DNA from 2 places in the Pseudomonas sp. GW821-FHT09C08 genome. Region 2 is predicted to be linked to the other one. Evidence: predicted binding sites of a transcription regulator. Region 2 holds the regulator's gene; the other holds the start of a gene.
What was found. Region 2 encodes FliA, which starts transcription of late flagellar genes. Its sites were predicted from a motif close to CTAAAGTTTNNNNNNNNNNNGCCGNTAA; they were not measured.
Positions count from the first base shown of each region.

Region 1: a site for FliA is predicted at 4,205-4,232, ahead of AC07OJ_RS04865 (methyl-accepting chemotaxis protein). Genes of this name have one in related genera too.

Region 1 is NZ_JBWKPG010000001.1:1,149,423-1,160,300, forward strand. It holds gene AC07OJ_RS04845 (M91 family zinc metallopeptidase) at 1-366, shown strand, start outside; gene AC07OJ_RS04850 (LysR family transcriptional regulator) at 359-1,282, opposite strand; gene AC07OJ_RS04855 (aldo/keto reductase) at 1,399-2,394, shown strand; gene AC07OJ_RS04860 (M91 family zinc metallopeptidase) at 2,557-4,116, shown strand; gene AC07OJ_RS04865 (methyl-accepting chemotaxis protein) at 4,290-6,284, shown strand; gene AC07OJ_RS04870 (SRPBCC family protein) at 6,363-6,821, shown strand; gene AC07OJ_RS04875 (DUF411 domain-containing protein) at 6,933-7,379, shown strand; gene AC07OJ_RS04880 (YqaA family protein) at 7,383-7,826, shown strand; gene AC07OJ_RS04885 (alpha/beta fold hydrolase) at 7,872-8,885, shown strand; gene AC07OJ_RS04890 (D-2-hydroxyacid dehydrogenase family protein) at 8,912-9,865, shown strand; gene glgA (glycogen synthase GlgA) at 10,458-10,878, shown strand, end outside.
Region 2 is NZ_JBWKPG010000004.1:491,488-502,365, reverse strand. It holds gene AC07OJ_RS16970 (CheW domain-containing protein) at 1-793, opposite strand, end outside; gene AC07OJ_RS16965 (ParA family protein) at 793-1,581, opposite strand; gene motD (flagellar motor protein MotD) at 1,633-2,520, opposite strand; gene AC07OJ_RS16955 (flagellar motor protein) at 2,584-3,324, opposite strand; gene AC07OJ_RS16950 (protein-glutamate methylesterase/protein-glutamine glutaminase) at 3,324-4,460, opposite strand; gene AC07OJ_RS16945 (chemotaxis protein CheW) at 4,508-6,715, opposite strand; gene AC07OJ_RS16940 (protein phosphatase CheZ) at 6,727-7,515, opposite strand; gene AC07OJ_RS16935 (chemotaxis response regulator CheY) at 7,534-7,908, opposite strand; gene fliA (RNA polymerase sigma factor FliA) at 8,079-8,819, opposite strand; gene fleN (flagellar synthesis regulator FleN) at 8,816-9,649, opposite strand; gene flhF (flagellar biosynthesis GTPase FlhF) at 9,756-10,878, opposite strand, start outside.

The DNA.
Region 1 (10,878 bases), on a different contig from region 2:
AAACCTGGCTCGCGCGCCAATAAGGGGGTGATCGCTTACGACACAAGCACTACGGTCGCACCGGATGGACGCACCTTTGGATTTCCACTCATCGGGCTGGTTCATGAAGTGGGGCATTCCTACAACGGTGCGACGGGAACAAACCTGCCAGGCACAACCATAGAGCACCCGCCAGCACGCCCTGACATTTCAATTCCTATCAGGAACACTGAGTTCCAGGTCGTCGGTTTGCCGAGCAGCGCGTCGCCTTTCGATTTCGATAACGATCCATCCACCCCGCCCACCCGCATCAACCCCGAGCATTTCACGGAGAATGGCATGAGGCGCGAAATGGGTCTTCCAGAGCGCAAAACCTACCTCACCTGAGACGCTGACGTTGCAGCCCGGTGCCGGGTTGGGCGCATAACTCCACCAGCCAATCGACAAATACCCGCACCCGCTGCGACAGCTGCCGGTGTGGCGGGTACAGTGCCGTGAGCGCCATTTTCGGCACTGCAAGCTGCCCCAGCACTTCCACCAGGCTGCCCTGCGCCAGGCGCTGCATCGCGTGGTAGTACGGCGCCTGGATCAACCCGTAGCCCGCTTCACAGGCACAGAAGTAGCCGTCGGCACTGTTGACCGCAACCACCTTGGGCAGGTTGACCGCACGCAGTTCAGCGCCGAATTGAAACTCCAGGCCAAAGCGTTTGCCGCTGGCACTGGAAACGTACTCGACCATGTGGTGCCCGGCCAGGTCATCAAGACTTGCCGGCACGCCCTTGCGCGCCAGATAACCGGGGCTCGCCAAGGTGATTTGATCCATCATTGCCAACGGCCTCGCCACCAGCGATTCGTCCAAGGCGAGGCCACCGCGCAACACGCAATCCACGCCCTCGCGGATCAGGTCCACCGGGCGGTCGTTGAGGCCGATTTCCAAATCAATGTGCGGGTATCGAGCAGTAAATGTCGGCAAGGCGGGAATGACCAGAAAGCGGCCGATACCCGAGGGCATATCAACGCTCAAGGTGCCGCGCGGGTTCTGCCGGCGCGTGGAAAACACCGCCTCGGTTTCTTCAAGGTCGGCAAGCAATTGCACGCAGCGCTGGTAGTACGCCGCACCGTCCAGGGTCGGGCTGACCTGGCGCGTGGTGCGTTGCAGCAATTGGACGCCGAGGTGCGCTTCCAGTTGCTTGATCAGGATGGTCACTGAGGCGCGTGGCAATTGCAGGCTGTCGGCCGCCTTGGCGAACCCGCCCAATTCGACGATCCGGGTGAACACACGCATCGCATTAAAACGGTCCACGGGCCGGCTCCTGGCTGATTATTTAGAAATTACGAATAGTGATAGTGCTTTTAGCCGGTTTATCAAGGTTTTGTCGAGGATGACAATGGAGCCCTTCCCCACCAGGAGCTTTACCCATGCACACTCGTCAACTCGGTAAAAACGGCCCGCACGTCTCTGCCATCGGCCTCGGCTGCATGGGCATGACGGATTTCTACACCACCGGCAGTGATACCCAGGAGGCCGTGGCCACGTTGCATCGCGCGCTGGAACTGGGGGTCAACTTCCTCGATACCGCCGACATCTACGGCCCGCACACCAATGAGGCACTGATCGGCAAAGCCATCGCCGGCAAGCGCGACCAGGTGTTCCTGGCGAGCAAGTTCGGCATCGTGCGTGACCCGGCGAATCCGGCAGTGCGCGGGGTCAATGGCCGGCCCGAATACATTCGCAATGCCATCGATGGCACCCTGCAACGGCTGGGCATCGACACCCTGGATTTGTACTACCAGCACCGTATCGACCCCGACGTGGCCATCGAAGAAACCGTCGGCGCCATGGCCGATCTGGTCACACAGGGCAAGGTGCGTTACCTGGGGCTGAGCGAAGCGTCCGCCGCCACACTGGAGCGCGCCCATCGCGTGCACCCCATCAGCGCCCTGCAAAGCGAGTATTCATTGTGGAGCCGCGACCAGGAACTCAACGGCTGCCTGGCTGCTTGCCAACGCCTGGGCATCGCCTTTGTGCCGTACAGTCCATTAGGCCGGGGGTTTCTCACCGGCGCGCTGAAAAGCCCGGATGATTTCGCTGCCGATGATTACCGCCGTTTCAGCCCGCGCTTCCAGGGCGACAACTTTGCGAAAAACCTGCTGCTGGTCCAACAGGTCCAGGCACTCGCAGCCGAAAAAGGCGTAACGGCCGGGCAACTGGCACTGGCGTGGGTGTTGGCACAGGGCGAATTCATTCTGCCGATCCCCGGCACCAAGCAGCGCAAGTACCTGGAAGAAAACGTCGCCGCCGTCTCGCTGACCCTCAGCACCCGCGAGCTGGCCGCGCTGGAGGCGATCTTCCCGGCCGATGCCACCGCCGGCCTGCGTTATCCCGAGGCGGTAATGGCGATGCTGGATATCTGACCGCCAAACTCAAGGGGCGCCTGGAGGGAGGCGCCCCCACGACGAAACGTTTGGCACTCAAACGGCCCCGGGCGAGAGGAACGTTTGCAGGCGCGATGCCACGTAAGAGCAGCCCTGATGCGTCATCAGGGGCGCCTCAAGAGTCGATAAAAAGGACCTGTCATGATATCCACGCCATCCAACCCCTCGGCCACCCAGCCTTACGCCCAGCTACCCAAGCCTCCCGAGACAGCCACCTCGCCCTACACCCCACCGACCGACCTCAAGCCAGACATGGTTAACCGCCGGACACAGGTGCTGTTCGACGAAGGTGGCACCAAAATCAGCCGGTCAATCGACTGGGACCCCAGTGACCCGAAAAAGCCGCAGATCCTGAACAATTTCCTGCACGTAGAAACCGGTGATCGCGCTGACCGTGTCCATGTGCGCAATTTACCGAATGACAAGATGCAGATCACAATCAACGATAAACCGCATGTATTCGACGTCAAAAGCAAGGAAGACCGCGAGCAGGAGCTGGCGATCGATACCCACGGCGGCGACGACACGGTCATCATCGACGATGACGTCAAGCTTCGTACAAGAGTGGAAGGCGGTGATGGTGACGATCGCATCCAGGCTGGCGGCGGTCGCAGCAGGCTGTTCGGAGGGCGTGGCAACGATGCCCTGGTGTTGGGCAGTGGTTTGGGTTATGCCGCCGGCGGCGAGGGCGACGACACGATCATCGGCGGCAGCGGCAACGGCGTGATGTACGGCAACAAGGGCAATGACCTGCTCATTGCGGGCTCTGGCCCCGCCACCAAGCAAACCTACATGGATGGTGGCGACGGCGACGATGTGCTTTTCTCCGGCAGCGGGCACACCGTTGCACATGGTGGCAATGGCGATGACAACTTGGTCGGGAACGCACGCACGACGTTCTACACCGGCAAAGGCAAAGACAGCATTTGGAACAACCAGCCCAATGACCGCATCTACGCCAAGGCCGGGGATAGTTTCGACCGTACTCAAGGATCGGCTTTCACCGAGGTCAAACCCAGCAATGCCGGCAACCGCGGCTTCAGCGTGGACGTCCCACCAGAAGCCAACGAGGACCAGGCACAGGAATTCAAGCAGAGCGTCGCCGACGACTTTGAATTTCTGCGCAGTTCACCCACGGGGCAACAGGCACTCAAGCGAATGGATGAACTTGCGGCAATAAACGGCGCCAAGGTCAGCATACGGCCGATCAACCACGGCGGTAACGAATACCTGTTTGGCAGCACTGGACTGGAAAACATGACACCTGAGGAGTCCGAAAGCGCAGGCGAAGGGGCCTTCGGGACGATCACCAATGGCGTGCCCGGTGCCCGCGCCGATCGCGGCATCATTCACTTTGACTCGCCGGCTACGCTCGAAAACGCCGACCGCACCAACACACGGGTACCCGCCACCGCTCTCTTCGGTCAGGTGGCCTCCGCCTACAATGGCGCAACCGGAACATTTCTGCCGGGGGAAACCCGCGAAGCGCCGGGAGAATCGGGTCTCGCCAGGAATGAAGTACGTCAAGCCATTGGCCTGCCCAGCGATGCCGAACCTTTTGATTTCGACAATGACCCCTCGACACCGCCGAGCACTGTCAATCCGAGACCGTTTACCGAAAACGCCCTGAATGAAGAGATGGGCAAACCCTTGAGGAAGACCGTCTTATGGTCACCTAGCGATCAAGGTCGTGGGACGTAGAGCGGCGCCTCAATATCGGTTCCTACACGGAGCGTGGCGGGTAGTCGGCCTCGCTCTGGTCAGCCCCAGCTATTTAGCACCATCGTACCTAAAGCTCCGCCCATCCACGCCGATAGCCCTACGAAGCTCCAAAAAGCCGCGTCGACAATAAACGCTTCGTAAGGACGAATCCCATGCCCCCACTGCGCTCCATCCAAACTCGCTACACCCTGTTTCTGGTGCTGTTCGTCCTGGTGTTATTGGTCTTGACGGTCGTGGGTATCGGCCAGTTGGTTGCGCCGAAGCTGCAGTACACCGAGGAACAGGTGGTGCTCAACCGCATCAGTGAAGTGGCCGAGCAAATCCAGGGCGAACTGAACAAGGTCCAGGCCCAGCAACGCAGCATCACCCAGACCATTGTGCTGCTCGACAGTGATGCCATCGACAAGGTCCTGCCCGGCCTGGTGGACCAGTACGGCGAGCTGAAAGTCTTCGGCGGCGGCATCTGGCCGCTGCCCAACCAGCGCACCCCGGGGCGCAACAAGCACAGCACGTTCTGGCACCGCGATGCGTCGGGCAAGCTCGTAGTGAACACGTTCTGGAACAGCGACCCTGCCCCCAATTACTACGACCAGAGCTGGTACAAGGGCGGCCTCGCCGCGCCGCGTGGCCAATGTGCCTGGGCTGCCGCCTACAAGGACGACGCCAGCCAGGAGCCGCGCACCAACTGCGCCATGGCGATCCAGCGGGACGGTGCGGCGTATGGCGTCGCCACCATTGATGTGACCCTGGGCTTTTTCAACGCGCTGGTGGCCAGCAAGGAAAAAGACATCGGCGGGCAGATGCTGATCGTCGAAGGCGACGGCAAGATCATCAGCAACAGCACGCGCCTCAGTGGCCCGGTGGTGTTGAAGAACATCAGCGAACTCACCGGCACTTCGGCATTTGCCGCCCAGGTCAGCAAAGCCCTGGCCCACCGTGACCAGGCCTTGCAGCGCAGCGAGTTCGACAACCAGGGCGTGGCCAGCACGTTCTATATGCGCCCCATAGAAGGCACGCCGTGGTTCCTGGCGACCGCCCTGCCCACCTCGTTGATCACCGCCCAGCGCGACGACGTGCTCGGCAGCCTGGCCCTGGTGCAAATCCCCATGGTGCTGCTGTTGGTGCTGCTGGCGGCCTATGCGATCCGCCAACTGGTGCAACGCATGAACACGCTGAAAGCCAATATTGACGCGTTGTCCGCCGGTGACGCCGACCTGACGCGACGCATCACCATCCGCGCTGAAGACGAACTCGGCGCCATCGGCCACTCGGTCAACCGCTTTATCGTGTACCTGCAAAACATGATCGGCGAGGTCACGCAGGCCACCGGCGCCATGTCGTCGGGCCTTGAGCAACTGCAGAAAACCTCGGCGCACACCAACCAGATCCTGGTGCGCCACGCCTCGGAGACCGACCAGACCGTCACCGCCATCACCGAGATGAGTTCCACCGCCGACACCGTTGCGCAGAACGCCGCAGAAACCGCCTCGTTCACTCAACGCGCCAACGAACACGCCGACCGTTCCCGCGTGGTGGTCGGCGAAGCTTCCAGCAGTGTCAGCGCCCTGATCGGCGAAGTGGCCAGCGCCACCCACACCGTGGAGAACATGCGCCAGGACGCCGCGCGCATCACCGAAACCCTGGGCGTGATCGGCGCGATTGCGGGCCAGACCAACCTGCTGGCGCTCAACGCCGCAATCGAAGCGGCACGGGCCGGCGAACAAGGCCGGGGGTTTGCCGTGGTCGCCGACGAAGTCCGAGCACTGGCCGCGCGCACCCAGGCCAGCACCTCGCAGATCAACGAGATGCTCGCGCGCCTGACTACCGGGGTGAGTTCCTCGGTGGCGGCCATGGAAAACACCCAGGCCAGTTGCCAATCGGCGGCGGATGCCACCGCGCGGGTCAACACCGGCCTGGACGAGATGGCAGGCTCGGTCAGCCATATCAACAACCTCAGTACGCAGATCGCCACGGCCGCCGAGCAGCAAAGCGCGGTGACCGAGGAGATCAACCGCAGCATGGTGCAGATCCGACATATGGTCGAGGAACTGGTGCAGAGCGGCCATGCCACGCAAACCAATACGCAGACCCTGCTGGACGCCAATGGACGCGTGATTGCCTTGATGGGGCGTTTCAAGGTGAGCTGATAAATGGCCTGGATACTCCCGTGCAATGCGCGGGAGTCGGACTATTCTGACAGTTCACAGCCACACAGGAGGTGTGCCATGCGCGCTGCAGAGCAGTCAGTCCGCTTGGAGCGGATCAGTCAGGAACGCTTTATCCAGGCCCCCATCGATGCCGTCTACGACTATGTGACCCAGCCGGATCGCTGGCACGAATGGCACCCCACATCCCTGAGTGCCGACACCGGCACCACCGGTTCACTCCCCGTCGGCACGCGCTTTACCGAAATGATCGACCTCTTGGGCGTGCGCGTGCCCATGAGTTACCGCGTACAGGTCGCCCGCCGCCCCGGCGAGTTCAAGACCGTGTTTACCTCCCTCGCCGTCGATGGCTCCATTCACTACTTCCTGCAGCCGTTTCGCGGCGGCACGCTGTTCAAGCGCGTGCTGACCTATGAGACCGAATTGCAGCTGGCCACCTTGCATGAGCGCATGATCGAGTTGTCCGCGATTGCCCTGGACCAACTCAAGCATCGGCTGGAAAATCCGCCCTTCGTATAATTTTGAAACATTACCGCGAAGGTTGCTCGCCGGTGGGCGCTGGCTTGCCTGCGATGACGTCGTCATGATCGCCGCCATCCCAATCGCCACTTCCTGCTTGCGAGCCTTTTGATGAAAACCACCCTGCGCCTGGCCCTGCTGTCGGCCCTGTTCACCACCACACTGGCCCAGGCCGCCGACCTGATCCCCATCGACGTACACCGCGACGCCAACTGCGGTTGCTGCAAGAAATGGATCAGCCACCTGGAAAGCAACGGCTTCAAGGTCAATGACCATGTCGAAGCCAATATGAGTGACGTCAAGCAACGCCTCGGCGTGGCGCCGCGCCTGGGCTCGTGCCACACCGCCGTGATCGACGGCAAGTTTGTCGAGGGCCATGTGCCCGCCGAGCAGGTCCTGGCGCTGCGCAAGCGCGACGACCTGCTGGGAATCGCCGCACCGGGCATGCCCATGGGTTCGCCGGGCATGGAAGTCGAAGGGCGCAGCGAGGCGTATCAGGTCATCGGCCTGACCCGCGACGGCCAGGATGTGGTGGTGGCCGAGTACCCGGCACACTGACCGATGCTTGCCGGTTACCTGGGGCTGTTTCTCGCTGCGTTTGGCGCCGCGACCCTGCTGCCCCTGCAATCCGAAGCCGTGCTGGTTGGCCTGCTGCTCAGCGGGCATTACAGCCTGTGGTGGCTGCTGGTGGTCGCGACGCTGGGCAATGTGCTGGGGTCAGTGCTGAACTGGCTGCTCGGGCGCGGGGTGGAGCGCTTCAAGCACCGGCGCTGGTTTCCGGTCAGCGACCCGCAACTGGCCAAAGCCCGGCACCATTACCAGCGTTGGGGGCACTGGACGCTGCTGCTCAGTTGGGTACCGATCATCGGTGACCCGCTGACGCTGGTGGCCGGGGTGATGCGCGAGCCGTTGTGGCGTTTCCTGCTGCTGGTGACCCTGGCCAAGGGCGTGCGTTACGGGGTGCTGGCAGCCCTGACCTTGCAGTGGGTGTTAATCCCCACTTAATCGTCTCCCAACAGCATCCGAGACATCTTGTCTGGAGCCCCGCCCATGCCTCTGATCCGCACCTTTTGCCTTGCCGGCCTGCTCACCGCCAGTGTCACCCCGGTGTTCGCAGCCACTGAAGGCCCTGCCTACGGGCCAGAACTGCAAGGCTTTGCGTACCCCTATCCACTTGAGCACTTCAACTTCCAATCCCAGGGCAAGTCCCTGCAGATGGGCTACATGGACATCCCCGCCACCGGCAAGGCCAACGGGCGCAGCGTGGTGCTGATGCACGGCAAGAACTTCTGCGGCGCTACCTGGGAAGGCTCGATCAAGGCCTTGAGCGAGGCCGGTTACCGGGTGATCGCGCCCGACCAGATCGGCTTCTGCACTTCCAGCAAGCCTGATCACTATCAGTACAGCTTCCAGCAACTGGCGCAAAACACCCATCAACTCCTGGAAAAGCTCGGCATTCACCAGGCGACCATTATCGGCCACTCCACCGGTGGCATGCTCGCCACCCGCTACGCCCTGCTCTATCCGGCCCAGACCGAGCAGCTTGGGCTGGTGAACCCGATTGGCCTGGAAGACTGGAAAGCCCTCGGCGTGCCCTACAGCAGCGTCGACCAGTGGTACCAGCGCGAGCTTAAACTCAGCGCCGAAGGCATTCGCAAGTACGAACTCAACACCTACTATGTAGGGCGCTGGAAGCCCGAATACGACCGCTGGGTGGATATGCTCGCCGGCCTCAACAAAGGCCCGGGCCATACCCAGGTGGCATGGAACTCGGCCTTGATTTACGACATGATCTTCACCCAGCCGGTGTACTACGAGTTTAAGGACCTGCAGATGCCGACCCTGCTGTGGATCGGCACCGCGGACAACACCGCGATCGGCAAGGATCTGGCGCCACCGGAGGTCAAGGCCAAGCTCGGCAACTACGCGGTACTCGGCAAGCAGGTGGCCAAGCTGATCCCGCATTCCACCCTGGTGGAATTCCCGGGCCTGGGCCATGCACCGCAAATGGAAGAACCGGCACAGTTCAATAAAGCATTGTTGCAGGGCTTGAACGCCCTTTAATCCAACCTTTTTCGAGGCACGCGTGAATGTCGGTACAGATCGCAGTCATTGATGATTGGCAGAAGGTAGCCAGTGGCGTGGTGGACTGGTCGGTGCTGGAGTCGGTAGGCCAGGTGCATTTCCTGCACGACTACCCGGCGGACACCGCCACTCTGATCGAGCGGCTGCAGGGGTTTGAGGTGATTTGCGTGATGCGCGAGCGCACCACTTTCGACAAGGCCCTGCTGCAGGGCTTGCCCCAGCTCAAGCTGCTGGTGACCGGCGGCATGCGCAACGCGGCCATCGACATCCCGGCGGCCAAGGCGCTGGGCATCCAGGTGTGTGGCACCGACAGCTACAAACAGGCCGCGCCGGAACTGACCTGGGCACTGATCATGGCCTCCACGCGCAACCTGGTGGCCGAAGCCAACTCGCTGAGAGCGGGCGGCTGGCAGGTGGGACTGGGCGGCGACCTGTATGGCAAGACCCTGGGGATCCTGGGGCTGGGCAGCATCGGCCAGAAAGTCGCGCAGTTCGCCCAGGTGTTCGGCATGCGCGTGATTGCCTGGAGTGAAAATCTCACGCCGGAACGCGCAGCCGCCTCGGGCGTGACGTGGGTCAGCAAACGCGAGTTGTTTGAACAGGCCGACATTCTCACTATCCACCTGGTGCTCAGCGACCGCAGCCGCGGCCTGGTGGATGCCGAGGCGCTGGGCTGGATGAAACCCAGCGCACGCCTGGTGAACACCGCGCGCGGTCCGATTGTGGATGAGCAGGCACTGGTACGGGCCCTGCAAAACGGCCAACTGGCCGGCGCCGCGCTGGATGTGTTCAGCGAAGAACCGCTGCCCGCCGACCATCCGTTTCGCCAACTGGACAATGTCCTGGCCACACCGCACGTGGGGTATGTCAGCGAGCAGAACTACCGGCAGTTCTACCAGCAGATGATCGAGGACATCCAGGCCTGGGCCAATCAGGCCCCCCTCCGACTGCTCAACTGACAGGGGAGCAGCAGTTCTCCCATAGCAAACACACTTGATGAGGGAACCCCTCCCCCTAAGCAAGCCGCTCCCCCCAGCAAGCCGCTCCCCCTGTGGCGAGCAGGCTTGCCCTGCGTTGGGCTGCGCAGCAGCCCCAAAACCTGCCCCCCGCCCAACCTGATGCACCCCACGCACCACATCGGAGCACTTCCCCGTCATACCCCCTGCAACCCTACCTCCGCCTACCCCGCCCACCAAACCCACCCCCGTTTTCCCAGCTTTGCATATCGTTACAAGTATTTTGTCCTACAAAAATCCCCCACAAACCCTACAGGCTCTAGGATCTGTCCTAGACTGATGACCGATGGGTCCGTTTCAAAACAAAAACCCCGCGAAAAAATCGAAACTTTCCAACTCTGCCATAGGTCAGGTTTAGGGTAAGGCGCGCACAAGCGGTTCACACCAGATGCCGTCTATCCATTCTTTTTGAGCTAACCGTGCAACTGGCATACGCCTTGCCAGTTTGTCATTGCGCTTGTGCGCCTGGCCGCAGGATGCGGTCAACGGAGCTAGTGGCAGCGGGCCACTAGCCGACCAACACGTGGAGAGAACTATGATCAGTGCCGCTGCAAGTATTCAAGGAGAGCGTGTTAGTCAGCCAGTTGGCGGGTCGACAGCTTTAGTCGACCTCAACACGGTGCGGCCGGTCCCGAGTCATAATCCCAATCGCAAGAAAGTCCTGTTCGTCACTTCCGAATTCGCCGACCTGGTCAAGACCGGCGGCCTGGGCGACGTGTCTGCCGCCTTGCCCCGTGCCATGGCGCACCTGCACGATGTGCGCGTGCTGATCCCCGGCTACCCGCAGGTGATGGAGAGTGATAACCCGATCCATATCATTGGTGAACTGGGCGGCCATGCCGCGCTGCCACCGTGCAAGATCGGGCGCATGGACCTCAAGGACGGCCTGGTTATCTATGTACTGATCTGCCCTGAGCTCTATGAGCGCGAAGGCACGCCCTACGGCGCCAATAACG
Region 2 (10,878 bases):
GCGTCTTGACCGCGCCGCTGGCGATCAACTCGGCCAGCTCGGCGACGTCGAGCAACGCGCACATGTGTTCGATCACGGTGCCCGCCAGCCAAGGCCGTTGGCCCCGGTGGCTGCGCCATTTGATTTCATTCGGGTCCAGGCGCAACGAGCGGCTGACCTGATGCACTGCCAGCCCCCACTCGTAGCCCTGCACCGAGATCACGTATTGCAGGCCCTGGCGAAAATCATCGCGGTAGCGGTCGGGCATCACCCAGCGCGCGGTGTCCAGCACCTTGAGGTTGCCGGCCTGGCTGGGCAGGATGCCGAGGAACCATTCCGGTTGCCCGAACAGCGGCGTCAGTTCCTGGCCTTCCAGGGAATAGATCGAGCCCAGGCACACCAGCGGCACCGCCAGGGTCAACCCGGCGACGTCGAACAACAGGCATTCGAACGGCTCGGCGGCCCAGGCCGGGCGATCATCGCCGGCCACTGGCGGCGGCGTGATGCTGGGCGGCAGGTGCACTTCCACCACCGGCTCGACCACGACCTGAGCAACGACCACCGGCTCGACCACCACGGGCACGACAACTGCCGGGGCGATCGGCACCACCACCGGCGCGGTCACGACCTGCGCATCGCGGGCCTGCTCTTCCAGCACCGCCAACTGGAATTCATCCAGGGTGCTTTCCGGCGCCAGGGCCGGTTCCAATACCAGTATCGGCTGCTCTTCCTCGGTCGCATCCTGCAGCAGGGCATCCAGGTAGGATTCCAGTGCCAGTTGCGGCCGGGTCTTGAGTTCGATGGGACGGTTCATCACGCCACCTGCGCGACAAGCTGCTGGGACAGCAGGTGCTTGAGCAACGCGCGGTAAGCCAGCACGCCACGGCTTTTACCGTCGAACTGCGACGGGGTCAGGCCGGCGCGGCTGGCGTCACGCAGGCGCGTGTCCACCGGGATGTAGCCATTCCAGATGGTGTCCGGGTAGGCATCGCGCAGCACGCGCAAGGTGCCCAGCGACGCCTGGGTGCGACGGTCGAACAGGGTCGGCACGATGCTGAACGGCAGCGCCTGCTTGCGCGAGCGGTTGATCATCGCCAGGGTACTGACCATGCGCTCCAGGCCTTTGACCGCGAGGTGCTCGGTCTGTACCGGGATCACCAGTTGCTGGCTGGCCGCCAAGGCGTTGACCATCAGTACGCCGAGCAACGGCGGGCTGTCGATGATCGCGTAGTCGAAGTCCTGCCACAGTTGCGCCAGGGTCTTGGCGATCACCAGGCCCAGGCCGCTCTGCCCCGGCGACTGGCGCTCGAGGGTGGCCAGCGCGGTGCTCGACGGCAGCAGGGAAATACTCTCGTTGCTGGTGGGCAACAGCAGTTGCCCGGGCAGGTCGGCCGGCACGCTGCCCTTGTGCAGGAACAGGTCGTAGCAGCTGTGCTCCAGCGCATCCGGGTCGTAGCCGAAATAGCTGGTCATGGAGCCATGCGGGTCCAGGTCCACTACGACCACACGCTTGCCCGCCTCGGCCAGCAAACCGGCTAAGGCGATGGAGGTGGTGGTCTTGCCGACTCCACCTTTTTGATTGGCAACTGCCCAGACTCTCATTCGGATGGTTCCTCCCGGCAGGCACAGGCGCGACCGAGACATTGCATAAGGTTATTGAGCCGGCGACGGAGAATTGACGGCACTCTGACGCACCGGCGGCTTTGCAGGGGCCGGTGCAGTTTGTGTGCCAGCCCGCTTCAAGGCCGCGTCCGGTGTTGCATTGGCGGTGCCGGTACCGGTCAGGCTGCGGCGCACATCCAGGTTGCGCGAGACCACCAGTACCACCCGGCGGTTGCGCGCGCGGCCTTCCACCGTGGCGTTGTTGGCCACCGGCTGGAACTCGCCATAACCCACCGAGGCCAGGCGCCCGGGGTTTACGCCCTGCATCGCGAGCATGCGCACGATGCTCGCGGCCCGCGCCGACGACAGCTCCCAGTTGGTCGGGTACTGCGCGGTGCTGATCGGGAAATTGTCGGTAAAGCCTTCCACGTGGATCGGGTTTTCGAACGGCCTGAGGATCGCCGCCACCTTGTCGATGATGGTGAACGCCTGGTCGCTGGGCATTGCATCGGCGCTGGCGAACAACAGGCTGGAGTTGAGTTCGATCTCCACCCACAACTCATTGCCGCGCACGGTCATCTGGTTGGAACTGATCAGATCGCCGAACGCGGCGCTGATGTCGTCGGCGATGCTTTTCAACGGGTCGCTGGTGCCGCCTACGCCGGCGGCGGTTTCATCGCTGTCATTGACCAACGGCTTGGCCGGGGTCACGGTCTTGGGCCGTTCCTCGCCAATGGGGATCGGCTTGAGGGCGCGGTCGGCGTCGTTGAACACCCCGATCAGCGCCTGGGAAATGACTTTGTACTTGCCTTCGTTGATCGACGAGATGGAGTACATCACCACGAAAAACGCGAACAGCAAGGTGATGAAGTCCGCGTAGGACACCAGCCAGCGTTCGTGGTTGACGTGCTCTTCAGGCTCGCGACGGCGACGGCTCACAGGCTGACACCCCTCTGTACGTAAATCATGTGGCCGCTCGCCACAAGTCAATAGCCATGTTCATCAATCCATGAAGCCCTGGAGCTTCAATTCGATCGACCGCGGGTTCTCACCCTCGGCAATCGACAGGATGCCTTCGAGCAACATCTCGCGGTAACGCGACTGGCGCATGGCGATGGACTTGAGCTTGCTGGCCACCGGCAGCAGTACCAGGTTGGCACTCGCGACACCGTAGATGGTGGCCACGAACGCCACGGCAATGCCGCTGCCCAGTTGCGACGGGTCGGCCAGGTTGCCCATCACGTGGATCAGGCCCATCACCGCACCGATGATGCCGATGGTCGGCGCGTAGCCGCCCATGCTTTCAAAGACTTTGGCAGCGTTGATGTCGCGGCTTTCCTGGGTGTAGAAATCCACTTCCAGGATGCTGCGGATCGCTTCCGGCTCGGCGCCGTCCACCAGCAGTTGCAGGCCTTTGCGCGCGTAGCTGTCGGGCTCGGCATCGGCCACGCCTTCCAGGCCGAGCAGGCCTTCCTTGCGGGCGGTGAGGCTCCAGTTGACCACGCGGTCGATGCCGCCGGGCAGGTCCACGCGTGGCGGGAAAATAATCCACACCAGGATCTGCATGGCGCGCTTGAACGAACTCAAGGGCGACTGCAACAGGGCCGCGCCGACCGTGCCGCCGATCACGATCAAGGCCGCCGGGCCGTTGGCCAGGGCGCCGAGGTGGCCGCCTTCGAGGTAGTTGCCGCCGATGATCGCGACAAACGCCATGATGATGCCGATCAGGCTCAATACATCCATCAGAGGCAGGCCTCCACCAGATGCTTGCCGATCTCGTCCAGGCTGTAGACGGCGTCGGCCAGGTCAGCCTTGACGATCGCCATGGGCATGCCATAGATCACGCAACTGGCTTCGTCCTGGGCCCAGATCGCGCTGCCGCCCTGCTTGAGCAGGCGTGCGCCTTCACGGCCATCAGCGCCCATGCCGGTGAGCACCACCGCCAGAACTTTGTCGCCGTAGGACTTGGCCGCCGAACCGAAGGTGATGTCCACGCACGGCTTGTAGTTGAGGCGCTCGTCGCCCGGCAGGATTTTGATCGCACCACGCCCGTCGACCATCATCTGCTTGCCACCCGGCGCCAGCAGCGCCAGGCCTGGACGCAGGATGTCGCCATCCTCGGCTTCCTTGACGCTGATGCGGCAGAGCTTGTCCAGGCGTTCGGCAAAGGCCTTGGTGAAGGCCGCCGGCATGTGCTGGATCAACACGATCGGCGCCGGGAAGTTGGCCGGCAATTGCGTCAACACGCGCTGCAAGGCCACCGGGCCGCCGGTGGAGGTACCGATGGCGACCAGCTTGTAGGCCTTGCGTTTGGGCGCGGGCGAATGGGCACTGGGCGCCGGAGCGCGGGCCGGGGCCACGGCAGGCCGAGCCACCGGGGCGGGCGCAGGCGCAGGTCGACCAAACGCAGGGGCCGGGGCCGGCGCCGCAACCGGTGCAGGTGCAGGTGCAGGTGCAGGCGTGCTGAACAGGCTGCGACGGTTACTGCGGGAAATGCTGTGGACTTTCTCGCACAGCAGTTGCTTGACCTTCTCGGGGTTGCGCGAGATGTCTTCGAAATTCTTCGGCAGGAAGTCCACCGCGCCGGCATCCAGCGCATCCAGGGTGACCCGGGCGCCTTCGTGGGTGAGCGAGGAGAACATCAACACCGGGGTCGGGCAGCGCTGCATGATGTGACGGACAGCCGTGATGCCATCCATCATCGGCATCTCGTAGTCCATGGTGATCACGTCGGGCTTCAACGCGATAGCCTGATCGATCGCCTCTTTGCCGTTGGTGGCCGTGCCGATCACTTGAATCGTTGGATCGGCGGAAAGAATTTCCGAGACGCGGCGGCGGAAGAAACCCGAATCGTCCACCACCAGGACCTTGACTACCATAAACACTCCGTTAGACGGGGCGGGCAAACCGCCCTGCCCCACCAGAATCAAATACGCCGAGCGGCGTAACGCTTGAGCATGCTCGGAACATCCAGAATCAGCGCGATCCGACCGTCACCGGTGATGGTCGCACCCGACATGCCCGGGGTTCCCTGCAGCATTTTGCCCAAAGGCTTGATGACCACTTCTTCCTGGCCCACCAGTTGATCGACCACGAAGCCGATACGCTGGGTGCCCACGGAGAGAATCACCACATGGCCTTCGCGCTGCTCTTCATGCTTGGCCGATGCCACCAGCCAGCGCTTGAGGTAGAACAGTGGCAACGCCTTGTCGCGCACGATCACCACTTCCTGGCCGTCCACCACGTTGGTGCGCGACAGGTCGAGGTGGAAAATTTCGTTGACGTTGACCAGCGGGAAGGCGAAGGCCTGGTTGCCCAGCATCACCATCAGGGTCGGCATGATCGCCAGGGTCAACGGCACCTTGATGACGATCTTCGAGCCCTGGCCCTTGGTCGAGTAGATGTTGATCGAGCCGTTGAGCTGGCTGATCTTGGTCTTCACCACGTCCATGCCGACGCCACGGCCGGACACGTCGGAAATCTCGGTCTTGGTCGAGAAGCCCGGGGCGAAGATCAGGTTGTAGCACTCGGTGTCGGTCAGGCGGTCGGCGGCGTCCTTGTCCATCACGCCACGCTTGACAGCGATATTGCGCAGGATGGTCGGGTCCATGCCCTTGCCGTCATCGGTGATCGACAGCAGGATGTGGTCACCCTCCTGCTCGGCCGCCAGGATCACTTTGCCGTTGCGCGACTTGCCCGAAGCTTCGCGCTCTTCCGGGGTTTCGACGCCGTGGTCGACGGCGTTGCGCACCAAGTGGACCAGCGGATCGGCCAGGGCCTCGACCAGGTTCTTGTCGAGGTCGGTCTCTTCGCCCACCAGTTCCAGGTTGATCTCTTTCTTGAGCTGGCGTGCCAGGTCGCGAACCAGGCGCGGGAAGCGCCCGAAGACTTTCTTGATCGGCTGCATCCGCGTCTTCATCACGGCGGTCTGCAGGTCGGCGGTGACCACGTCGAGGTTCGACACGGCCTTTTGCATGGCTTCATCGCCACTGCTCAGGCCCAGGCGCACCAGGCGGTTACGCACCAGCACCAGTTCGCCGACCATGTTCATGATGTCGTCCAGGCGCGCGGTATCGACGCGCACGGTGGTTTCGGCTTCACTGGCCGGCTTCTCGGCCACGGCAGCCGCCGGCGCGCGGGCAGCAGCCGGGGCGGCGGCAGGTGCCGGGGCCGGTTTGGCAGCAGCAGGTGCAGCGGCCTTGGCCGGCGCCGGTTTGGCCGCCACCGGAGTGGCGGTCGCGGCAGCTGCCGGAGCCACTTCGCTGAACTTGCCCTTGCCGTGCAATTCGTCGAGCAGGGATTCGAACTCGTGGTCGCTGATCAGACCGTCGCCCGCAGGTTCTGCCGCAGCGGCCGGCGCAGTGGCAGTCGCGGCGACTTCCGGCAAGGCGTCGGCCGCGAAGGTGCCTTTGCCATGCAGTTGGTCGAGCAGTGCTTCGAATTCGTCATCGGTGATGTCGGTGCTGGTCGACGCGGCAGGCGCATCCACAGCGGCGGCAGGCGCCACGGCGTCGGCCGCGAACTGGCCTTTGCCGTGCAACTGGTCGAGCAGGGATTCAAATTCTGCGTCGGTAATGTCTTCGCTGGTCGGCGCTTGTGGCGCGGCGGCTGCAGGCGCTTCAGCCTCGGCTTTCACCGCATTGAGGGAGTTGAGCAACTGCTCGAACTCGCTGTCCGTCACGTCCGCTTCAGGCTCTGCCACAGGCGCAGGCTCAGCTTGCGCCACGGGCGCTGCCGAGGTGTCGGCCGGCTCTGCCAGGCGCGCCAGGGCGGCGAGCAGTTCCGGGGTGGCCGCAGTGATCGGGGCACGTTCGCGGACTTCGCTGAACATGCCGTTGACCGCATCCAGTGCTTCGAGAATCACGTCCATCAATTCCGAGTCAACGTGACGCTCACCCTTGCGCAGGATGTCGAACACGTTCTCGGCGATGTGGCAGCACTCCACCAGCTCATGGAGCTGGAGGAAGCCGGCGCCCCCTTTTACAGTGTGAAAACCGCGAAAAATTGCATTGAGCAGGTTCGCATCATCCGGACGGCTTTCCAGCTCGACCAGTTGCTCGGACAGTTGCTCTAAAATTTCGCCGGCCTCTACAAGGAAATCCTGAAGGATTTCTTCATCGGCGCCGAAGCTCATGTGGGTGCTCCTTAGAAGCCTAAACTGGATAACAGGTCATCTACGTCATCCTGACCTGACACAACGTCTTCACGTTTATCGGCATGAATCTGCGGACCTTCACCCTTGGCGAGATGTTTTTGTGGATCTTTTTCCGAGAGGATCGCTTCACGGTCATGTTCGATGCCGGCAAAACGGTCTACCTGGCCGGCCATGAGCACCAGTTTGAGCAGGTTGCTTTCCACTTCGGTGACCAACTGAGTCACACGCTTGATCACCTGGCCGGTGAGGTCCTGGTAATCCTGGGCCAGCAGAATGTCATTGAGGTTGCTGGAAACCGTGCGGTTTTCCTGCTCGCTGCGTGACAAGAATCCGTCGACCCGACGCGCCAGTTCCCGAAATTCCTCAGCCCCCACCTCGCGGCGCATGAAGCGGCCCCAATCGTGGCTCAGGGCCTGGGCTTCGGTGGCCATGCCATTGACCAGGGGCGTGGCGTTTTCCACCAGGTCCATGGTGCGGTTGGCCGCCGCTTCAGTCAGCCTGACCACATAGGACAGGCGTTCGGTCGCGTCGGTGATTTGCGAAATTTCTTCGGCCTGGGGCATGTGCGGGTCAATCTGGAAATTGACAATCGCACTGTGCAGCTCGCGTGTGAGCTTGCCCACTTCCTGATACAGGCCGCGGTCACGGGTCTGGTTGAGCTCATGGATTAACTGCACCGCGTCGCCGAACTGGCCTTTTTCAAGGCTGTCAACCAACTGGTGAGCATGCTTTTTCAGGGTCGACTCAAAGTCTCCCTGTGACGTTTCTTTATGCTCCATAGCTCCCCCGCGATGGCATTAGCCGTGGATGCGTTCGAAGATTTTTTCGATCTTCTCTTTCAAGGCCAATGCAGTGAATGGCTTGACCACATAACCGTTGACCCCGGCTTGGGCGGCTTCGATGATCTGTTCACGCTTGGCTTCGGCGGTCACCATCAGCACGGGAAGGCTGCGCAGTTTTTCGTCGGCGCGCACATGGCGCAGCAAGTCGATACCGGTCATGCCCGGCATGTTCCAGTCCGTTACCAGAAAGTCGATGCTCCCGCTGTTGAGGATCGGAATCGCCGTAATGCCGTCATCCGCCTCGACCGTGTTAGTGAACCCAAGGTCACGCAACAGGTTTTTTATGATCCGCCGCATCGTTGAGAAGTCATCAACGATGAGGATTTTCATGTTCTTGTCCAATTCGACCTCCAAGCAGTCTTAAACGCGCCCAGCACCTGGACGCGCCATTTCAATCAACAGGCATTACACAAAAAGGACTGCAGGGGGCACCACGGGCCGATCCCGCGAGGGTCAATCACCCTCGCGGTGTGGTTTGCAGTGCTCCCCAACACTGCCTGTCAGCGCGCTCGCCACTCTCCCAAACGCCCCCGCAAGCGGGCTGCGCACTGGCTGTGCAACTGGCTGACCCGCGATTCGCTGACTCCCAGGACCTCACCGATTTCCTTGAGGTTCAGCTCTTCGTCGTAGTACAGCGCCAACACCAGTCGCTCACGCTCCGGCAAATTGGCAATCGCGTCCGCCAACGCCCCCTGGAAGCGTTCATCCTCCAGGTCGCGCGACGGCTCCAGATGAGCACTCGCGCCGTCCTCGTGCAGCCCTTCGTGTTCGCCGTCCTGCAACAGGTCGTCGAAACTGAACAGGCGGCTGCCCAAGGTATCGTTCAAAATCCCGTAGTAATCGTCGAGACTCAATTGGAGTTCGGCCGCAACTTCGTGATCTTTAGCGTCGCGACCGGTTTTTGCTTCAATTGCGCGAATTGCGTCACTGACCATGCGCGTATTGCGATGCACCGAACGCGGCGCCCAGTCACCTTTACGCACTTCATCGAGCATCGCGCCACGGATGCGGATACCCGCATACGTCTCGAAACTCGCGCCCTTGCTCGCGTCGTATTTGGTCGACACTTCGAGCAGGCCGATCATGCCCGCCTGGATCAGGTCTTCGACCTGGACGCTGGCGGGCAGGCGTGCCAGCAAGTGATAAGCGATGCGCTTGACCAGCGGCGCATAGCGCTCGATCAATTCACCCTGGCTGTCACGTGCCGATTTCTTGTAAAGGTTGTAGCCGCTGGATGTCATAGCACCGGTCCTGCGCTCGTCTGATGCACCAATCGCTCGACGAAAAACTCCAGATGCCCCCGAGGGTTGGCAGGCAACGGCCAGGTATCGACCTTCTGGGCAATAGCCTTGAACGCCAAGGCGCATTTGGAACGAGGGAACGCTTCGTAGACTGCACGCTGCTTTTGCACAGCCTTGCGTACACACTCGTCGTAGGGAACTGCGCCGACGTATTGTAAGGCGACATCGAGGAAGCGATCCGTGACCTTGGTCAACTTGGCGAACAGATTGCGCCCTTCCTGTGGACTCTGGGCCATGTTGGCCAGCACGCGGAAGCGGTTCATGCCGTAGTCACGGTTAAGCAATTTGATCAGGGCATAGGCGTCGGTGATCGAGGTGGGTTCATCGCAGACCACCAACAGGACTTCCTGCGCAGCGCGCACGAAGCTGACCACGGACTCGCCGATCCCGGCGGCGGTGTCGATCACCAGCACGTCGAGGTTGTCGCCGATATCGCTGAACGCCTGGATCAGGCCGGCATGCTGCGCCGGGCTCAGGTGCACCATGCTCTGGGTGCCGGAGGCGGCCGGCACGATGCGGATACCGCCAGGGCCCTGCAGCAGCACGTCGCGCAGCTCGCAGCGCCCTTCGATCACATCGGCAAGCGTGTGTTTGGGCGTCAGCCCCAGCAGAACGTCGACGTTCGCCAGCCCCAGGTCAGCATCCAGCAGCATGACGCGACGGCCAAGCTCTGCCAGGGCCAGGGACAAATTCACTGACACGTTAGTTTTCCCGACGCCACCTTTGCCGCCGGTCACCGCGATCACCTGTACGGGATGCATGCTGCCCATTTTATTTCTTTACCTTGTCTTGCTTAGACGCAGGCTACATGGCTTGGCCGCGTGAATCGCTTGCAGACCATCGATGTAGGTACATTTCACGGTGTTCATCCTGCCCTCAACCCACCCGCTTTGCCGGGCTGTGATAGAGGTCGGCGAACATATCGGCCATCGCTTCCTCGCTAGGCTCTTCTTGCATTTGCACGCTGACTGCACGGCTGACCAACTGATGACGGCGCGGCAGATGCAGATCATCCGGAATCCGCGGGCCGTCGGTCAGGTAGGCGACCGGCAACTCATGACTGATGGCCAGGCTCAACACCTCGCCCAGGCTCGCGGTTTCGTCGAGCTTGGTGAGGATGCAGCCGGCCAGGCCGCAGCGTTTGTAGCTATGGTACGCAGCGGTAAGAACCTGTTTCTGGCTGGTGGTTGCAAGCACCAGGTAATTTTTCGACTTGATGCCGCGCCCGGCCAGGCTTTCCAGCTGCATGCGCAACGCAGGGTCGCTGGCTTGCAGGCCGGCGGTATCGATCAACACCACGCGCTTGCGCAGCAGCGGGTCGAGGGCGTTGGCCAGGGATTGGCCCGGGTCGACATGGGTCACCGACACATTGAGGATCCGACCCAAGGTCTTGAGCTGCTCCTGGGCACCGATACGGTAGCTGTCCATGCTCACCAGCGCGATATTCTGCGCGCCGTACTTGAGCACGTAACGGGCGGCCAGCTTGGCCAGGGTGGTGGTCTTGCCCATGCCGGCAGGGCCGACCATGGCGATCACACCGCCCTCTTCCAGCGGCTCGATTTCCGGCGTGACGATCATCCGCGCCAAGTGGGCCAGCAACATGCGCCAGGCCTGGCGAGGTTCTTCGATTTCAGTGGTCAGGGCCAGCAGGTCGCGCGACAACGGGCCGGACAGGCCGATGCGTTGCAGACGACGCCACAGGTTGGCCTGTTGCGGCTTGCTGCCTTGCAGCTGGTTCCAGGCGAGAGAGCCGAGTTGCACTTCCAGCAGCTCGCGCAGGCCATTGAGTTCAAAGCGCATCGAGTCGAACACGCGCTGGTCGACTGCGGCGGCCGGGGCCGGCGCTGCAGGACGCGGGGGTTCAACGAAGGTCGGCTCGACCAGCGGCTCGGCAGCGGTCAGCGGCAGGCCGGCGAACAACTGGCGGTTGGTGGTGGCGTCGCTGTCGCCACGCATGCTCAGTTCGGCCTGGGCCGAGACAATGCGCGAGGCCGTCTTG